Regions from separate parts of the Cellulomonas sp. Y8 genome, predicted to be linked through region 3. Evidence: predicted binding sites of a transcription regulator. Region 3 holds the regulator's gene; each other region holds the start of a gene.
The links. Region 3 encodes Rex, which represses fermentation and respiration genes when NADH is low (regulators of the CRP and FNR family bind a similar motif). Its sites were predicted from a motif close to CTTGTGAANNNNTTCACAAG; they were not measured.
Positions count from the first base shown of each region.

Region 1: the regulator Rex is predicted to act here: its motif matches at 1,071-1,090, upstream of adhE (bifunctional acetaldehyde-CoA/alcohol dehydrogenase).
Region 2: the regulator Rex is predicted to act here: its motif matches at 947-966, upstream of pflB (formate C-acetyltransferase).

Region 1 is NZ_CP041203.1:3,288,918-3,291,179, reverse strand. Features, by position in the region: gene FKM96_RS14895 (hypothetical protein) at 1-315, opposite strand, end outside; gene FKM96_RS14890 (hypothetical protein) at 441-809, opposite strand; gene adhE (bifunctional acetaldehyde-CoA/alcohol dehydrogenase) at 1,157-2,262, shown strand, end outside.
Region 2 is NZ_CP041203.1:4,108,394-4,110,655, reverse strand. Features, by position in the region: gene pflB (formate C-acetyltransferase) at 1-918, opposite strand, end outside; gene dxs (1-deoxy-D-xylulose-5-phosphate synthase) at 1,059-2,262, opposite strand, start outside.
Region 3 is NZ_CP041203.1:2,569,194-2,571,455, forward strand. Features, by position in the region: gene FKM96_RS11675 (HAD family phosphatase) at 1-545, opposite strand, end outside; gene FKM96_RS11680 (glutaredoxin family protein) at 580-900, shown strand; gene FKM96_RS11685 (redox-sensing transcriptional repressor Rex) at 910-1,644, shown strand; gene FKM96_RS11690 (YceI family protein) at 1,806-2,262, opposite strand, start outside.

The DNA of each region.
Region 1 (2,262 bases), 720 kb from region 3:
GTTGCCCCGCTGCCGGTCGAGCACCAGGTACGAGAACAGGCCGGCGTAGCGCGGGTCGTCGCTCAGGGTGATGAGGTGCAGCTCGTCCGACAGCGAGATGAGGATGTCGTCGATCGACTGCCCGCCGCCCAGCTGGTCGATCGCGCGCATCTGCGCGCGCACCACCTCGGTGGCGACGGCCGCGGCGAGCTCGATGTCGAACGGCTTCACGACGGTCGACATGATCGTCATGCCGCTCGTGTAGTCGACGCCCGCGAGCGCGATCGCGCCGTCCAGCGCCATCACCTGGGCCGTTGCTTCCTCCATGCTGATCATGCGTCACTCCTCGTCGTCCGGTGGAACGGGAGCGACGCTGCCACCGGGAGGCACCACCCCAATCGCCGTTCCGCGCCCCCGAACGCGATTCGGGGGCGCGGCCCGGCGCCGGGTCCCCGCTCCGGCTAGAGCTCGACGGACCCGCCGAGCGAGCGCAGGGTGCGCCGCGCGAGCGCGAGGTTGCCGCGCCGGCGGTCGAGGGCGAGGTAGCCGAACACACCCTGGAGGCGCGGGTGGTCGCACACCAGCGTCAGGTGCAGCTCGTCCTCCAGCGTGACGAGGATGTCCTCGACCGCCCCGCCGCGACCCATCTGCTCGACTGCGCGCAGCTTGGCGCGGACGAACTCGGTGGCGACGGCCGCGGCGAGCTCGATGTCGTACGGCACGGAGGTGGCGGACGCGAGCACGAGCCCGTTCGTGTGGTCGACGAACGCGAAGGCGATCGCGCCGTCGAGGTCCATCAGGTCCTGGGCGACGTCCTGGAGCGTGGGCACGGGGGCCTCCTCGGCGGCGGCCGGCCGGGGGTCCGGCCGCGGGTCGGTGGTCGCGGACGGCGGGGGCCGACGCGCGGTGCGCCGCACGTTACCGACATTTCGACGCACTGTCAGCAATGCGCTGACCAGCGACGCAAATGTACGCAATCGATCCCAGATCCGCCTTTGTGCGCATTTTCGCGACATATCGTGCGCCGCGCGCACGACCGGCGGCCCACCCGCCGAGGCGGGACCGAGGTCCCCGGGACTCCGGTCCCAGACTTTGTGAAACTTTTCTCGATACCGTTCTGGTCGTGAGGTCGACGGAGCCCTCCGCACCCCAACCCACCACCCTCGGGAGAGTCCCCGTGACCACCACGACGACGAGCACCGACACCGCCGCGGCCATCGACCAGCTGGTCGCCGGCGCGACCAAGGCGCTGGCCGAGTACGCCCGCTTCACCCAGGAGGACGTGGACCGCCTGGTCAAGAAGGCCGCCGTCGCGGCGCTGGACCAGCACGGGCAGCTCGCCGAGCTGGCCGTCGAGGAGACCGGCCGCGGCGTCTTCGAGGACAAGGCCGTCAAGAACATCTTCGCCTGCGAGCACGTCACCAACTCGATGGCGGCGCTCAAGACCGTGGGCGTCATCTCCCGCGACGAGATCAACGGCATCACCGAGATCGCCGAGCCGGTCGGCGTCATCTGCGCCATGACCCCGGTGACCAACCCGACGTCGACGGCGATCTTCAAGGCGCTCATCGCGCTGAAGACCCGCAACCCGATCATCTTCGCGTTCCACCCGAACGCGCAGCAGTCCTCCGTGGCCGCCGCCCGCGTCGTGCGGGACGCGGCGATCGCCGCCGGCGCCCCCGAGCACTGCATCCAGTGGGTCGAGACCCCGTCGATGGAGGCCACCGGCCTGCTGATGAACCACCCGGGCGTCTCGACGATCCTCGCGACCGGCGGCAACGCGATGGTCCGGGCCGCGTACTCCTGCGGCAAGCCGGCCCTCGGCGTCGGCGCCGGCAACGTCCCCGCCTACATCGAGAAGACCGCCAAGCTCAAGCGGGCCGTCAACGACGTGGTGCTGTCCAAGTCCTTCGACAACGGCATGATCTGCGCCTCCGAGCAGGCCGTCATCCTGGACGACGAGATCTACGACGCCGCGCTGGCCGAGTTCGCCGTGCTGCACGCGTACCGCGCCACCAAGAAGGAGAAGGCGCTCCTCGAGAAGTTCATCTTCGGGGTCGAGGCCAAGGGCAAGAACTGCGGCGACGCCAAGCTCAACCCGACCGTCGTCGGCAAGTCCCCGCAGTGGATCGCCGAGCAGGCCGGCTTCACCGTCCCCGCCGATACCTCGATCATCCTGGCCGAGGTCGGCTCGGTCGGCCCGAACGAGCCGCTGACCCGCGAGAAGCTCTGCCCGGTGCTCGCCGTGCTGCGCGCCACCTCGACCGAGCAGGGCATCCAGCT
Region 2 (2,262 bases), 1.5 Mb from region 3:
GAGCTCCTGGGCGAACTCCTCGGTGATCGCGCCCGAGGCGAGCTCGCGCTGGATGTACACGTCGAGGAAGGTCGAGGTGCGGCCCAGCGACATCGCCGCGCCGTTCTGCTCCTTCACCGCGCCGAGGAACGCGAAGTACAGCCACTGCACGGCCTCGCGCGCCGTGGCGGCAGGGCGGGAGATGTCGTACCCGTAGGTCGCGGCCATCCGCTTGAGCTCCTGGAGGGCGCGGATCTGCTCCGCGTTCTCCTCGCGGTCGCGGATGACGTCCTCGACCGACGGCTCCATGTCGAGCTCGTGGCGCTCGACGCGCTTGGCCTCGATCAGGGCGTCGACGCCGTACAGCGCGACCCGCCGGTAGTCGCCGATGATGCGGCCGCGGCCGTACGCGTCCGGCAGGCCGGTGATGATGTGCGACGAGCGGGCCGCGCGGACGTTCGGCGGGTACACGTCGAAGACGCCGTCGTTGTGCGTCTTGCGGTACGTGGTGAACGTCTTGGCGACGTCGGGGTCGACGTCGTAGCCGTAGGTCTCGAGCGACTTCTCGACCATGCGCCAGCCGCCGTTGGGGAACATGGCGCGCTTGAGCGGGGCGTCGGTCTGCAGGCCGACGATGAGCTCGTTGGCCTGGTCGATGTAGCCCGCGCCGTGCGACGTGATCGTCGACGGCGTGTGGTTGTCGATGTCGTAGACGCCCTTGGCACGCTCCTCGGGGAACATCGCGCTGAGCTTCGCCCAGATGCCCGTGGTGCGCTCCGTGGGGCCGGCGAGGAAGTCGGCCTCGCCGGTGTACGGCGTGTAGTTGCGCTGGATGAAGTCGCGGACGTCGATCCCGTCACACCAGGGTCCGGTGACGAAACCGTCCCAGGCCGGCGCGGTGGCGTCGGACCCGGTCGTGGGTACTGCGGTGGTGGACATCTGAAGCTCCCTCGCTGAGTGCGTCGTACTTGCGACGCTATTCACGAGGTCATGGGATGTCTTGGGACCGAGGTCCCCCGCCCGGGTCAGGGGCGCGGAAGGGCCGCGTGACGGTGCTCACGTCCCGGACCCAGGTCCCGTCAGGCGGTCGTGCGGAGCGCCGCGAGCACGTCGCGCGCGAGGTCCGGCGCGGTCAGCCGGAGCCCGGTCAGCAGCTCGTCCCGGCTCGCGTGCTCGAGGTACCGCCGCGGGACCCCGAACGCCTGCACGGGCGTCGCGATGCCCGCGTCCCGCGCCCGCAGCCCGAGCGCCGACCCGACGCCGCCCTCGCGCACGCCGTCCTCGATGGTCACCGCGTGGTCGTGCTCCCCCACGAGCTTCACGAGCGCCGCGGGCACGGGCAGCACCCACCGCGGGTCGACGACCGTCACCCGCAGGCCGTGCTGCGCCAGCAGCTCGCCGAGCGCCAGGGCGGTCCGGGCCATCGAGCCGACACCGCACACCAGCACCGAGCGCGCGGTGCCGTCGGCTCCCGCGACCCCGTGCCGCGCGAGCACGTCCACGCCGTCGACGTCGTCGACCGCGGGCAGCGCCTCGGTGAGCGCGCCCTTCGGGTACCGCACCACCGTGGGCGCGTCGTCGACGTCGACCGCCGCGCGCAGCGCCGCCCGCAGCGTGTCCTCGTCGCGCGGCGCGGCCAGCCGCAGGCCCGGGACGACCCCGAGCAGCGCCATGTCCCACATGCCGTTGTGCGACGCGCCGTCGTCGCCGGTGAGCCCGGCCCGGTCCAGCACGAACGTCACCCCGGCGCGGTGCAGGCCCACGTCCATCAGCACCTGGTCGAAGGCACGGTTGAGGAACGTCGCGTACACCGCGACCACCGGGTGCAGCCCGGCGAACGCCATGCCCGCGGCCGTCGTCACGGCGTGCTGCTCGGCGATCCCGACGTCGAACGTGCGGGCGGGGAACGCCTCCGCGAACGGCGCGAGCCCGACCGGCTGCAGCATCGCCGCCGTGATCGCCACGACGTCGGGCCGGCGACGGCCGATCCGGACGATCTCGTCCGCGAACACGCCCGTCCAGCCGAACCGGGACGGCGCGACCGGCAGCCCGGTCTCGGGGTGGATCTGGCCGACCGCGTGGAACCGGTCCGCGACGTCCTGCTCGGCCGGCGAGTACCCGCGGCCCTTCTCGGTGATCACGTGCACGATCACCGGCCCGCCGAACGACCGGGCCCGGCGCAGCGCGAACTCCACCGCCGCCTCGTCGTGCCCGTCGACCGGGCCGACGTACTTCAGGCCGAGGTCCTCGAACATCCCCTGCGGGGCGACGACGTCCTTGATG
Region 3 (2,262 bases):
CGGACCGCCTCGGCCTTCGCGCGGCCGTGCAGCAGGTCCCCGACGAGCCGGCCGGTGTAGAAGCCGTCCTTGTGCTCCGCGATCGTGCCGAGGGCGCCGGTCGCGCCGAGCCGGCGGGCGATGATGTCGGCGATCTCGACCGGGGTGGCCGTGACCAGCCAGACCTCGTGCCCGGCGCGCAGGTGCTGGTCCAGCAGCCGCTGCGTGCCCGGGAAGATCCGGAGCGCGAGCACCTCGTCGTAGATGTCCTCGGCGATCGCCACGACCTCGGCGACCGAGCGGCCGTGCATGATCTCGAGCGCGCGCTGGCGGACCTCGTCGATCTGCTGCCGGTTCTCGCCGAACGTCAGGTAGCGGATCTGGTGCACCGCGAACCGGACGATGTCCGAGCGCTGGAAGAAGGCGCGGCGGTAGAGGCCGACGGCGAGGTGGAACGAGCTCGCGCCGCGGATGATCGTGTTGTCCACGTCGAAGAACGCGGCCACGCGCCCCGTCGGCGCCGTCGGCGCGGGCGCGCCGGTCAGGGGCTCGGTGGGCTCGGGCACGCCGCCACTGTAGTCACGGACCTAGGCTCGTGCCGTGCCGACCCCGCCAGCCGAGACCCCGCCAGCCGAGACCCCGCCAGCCGAGACCCCGCCCCGCGTCGTCCTCTACTCCCGCGCGGGGTGCCACCTGTGCGACGCCGCCCGCGACCTCGTGGCCGAGGTGGCCGCCGAGCGCGGCGCGTCCTGGGCCGAGGTGGACGTCGACGCGGGCGGCACGGCCCGCGACGGGCGACCGCTCGCGACGGCCTACGGCGAGCTGCTGCCGGTCGTCGAGGTCGACGGTGCGCGGGTCGGCTACTGGCAGATCGACCGCCACCGGCTCGTCGACGCCCTCGCGGCGGCCCCGCAGGCCTAGGCTGTCGCCGTGCGAGCCCTGCCGCCGACCACCGTCGCCCGCCTGCCGGGATACCTGCGCTCCCTCGGCGGCCTCGCGTCGGAGGGCGTGACCACCACGTCGTCCGACCAGCTCGCCGAGCTCGTCGGCGCGTCCCCCGCGCAGCTCCGCAAGGACCTGTCGTACCTGGGCGCGGGCGGCCGCCGCGGCGTCGGGTACGAGGTCGACCACCTGCGCCGGCAGATCGCGCAGGCGCTCGGCATGACCGAGGAGCGCCGCGTCGTCATCGTCGGCATCGGCAACCTGGGGCACGCCCTCGCGACCTACTCGGGCTTCGCGGACCGCGGGTTCGTGCTGGTCGGCCTGTTCGACACCGACCCGGAGCTGGTCGGCACCGAGGTCGGCGGGCACGTCGTGCAGCACGTCGACGGCCTGGAGCGGGCGGTCGAGGAGCAGGAGGCGAGCGTGGCGATCGTCGCGACGCCGGCGTCCGCCGCGCAGCCCACCACGGACCGGCTGGTCGCCGCGGGCGTGACCGGGGTGCTGAACTTCGCGCCGCGCACGGTGCGGGTGCCCGACGGGGTGGACGTCCGCGAGGTCGACCTCGGGTCGGAGCTGCAGATCCTGGGCTTCCACGCGCGCCAGCGCTCGGGCGCCGCGGCCGCGCCGGCCGTGGTCGCCGAGCCCGAGCCGGTCCCCCGCCGCCGACTGACCGCGCCCGCGCCAGGGCCCGCCGAGCGAGCAGCCGACGCGTCGAGCGAGTAGTCGGCGGGTACTCGGTCGACGCGTCGGCTACCCGGTCGACGCGGGACGCACGAGAGGGCCCGGTCGACCGCGGCAGGGGTGCGCGGTCGACCGGGCCCTCACGTGCGCCGCCCCCGGCGTGCGCGCGGGGCGCGGCCGGGGGCGGCGGGTCGTGCGGAGGCTCAGGCCTGCTTGATGGCCGAGACCTCGAGGTTGATGACGACCTTGTCGGACACCAGGACGCCGCCGGCCTCGAGGGCCGCGTTCCAGGTGATGCCGAACTCCTTGCGGGAGATGGTCACCGAGGCGGAGAAGCCCGCGCGCTGGTTGCCGAACGGGTCGGTGGCGGCGCCGCCGAACTCGGTGGCCAGCTCGACCGTCTTGGTCACGCCGTTGATGGTGAGCTCGCCGGTCACGACGTAGTCCTCGCCGTCCGCGGCGACCGAGGTCGAGGCGAAGGTCCACTCGCCGAACTTCTCCAGGTCGAAGAAGTCGGTCGAGCCCTTGAGGTGGCCGTCGCGGTTCGCGTCGCCGGTGGCGATGGTCGACGGGTCGAGCGAGGCGGTCACACCGGACAGCGTGAGGTCCTCGGCGACGGTGATGGTGCCGGAGGTCACCGCGACGGTGCCGCGGACCTTG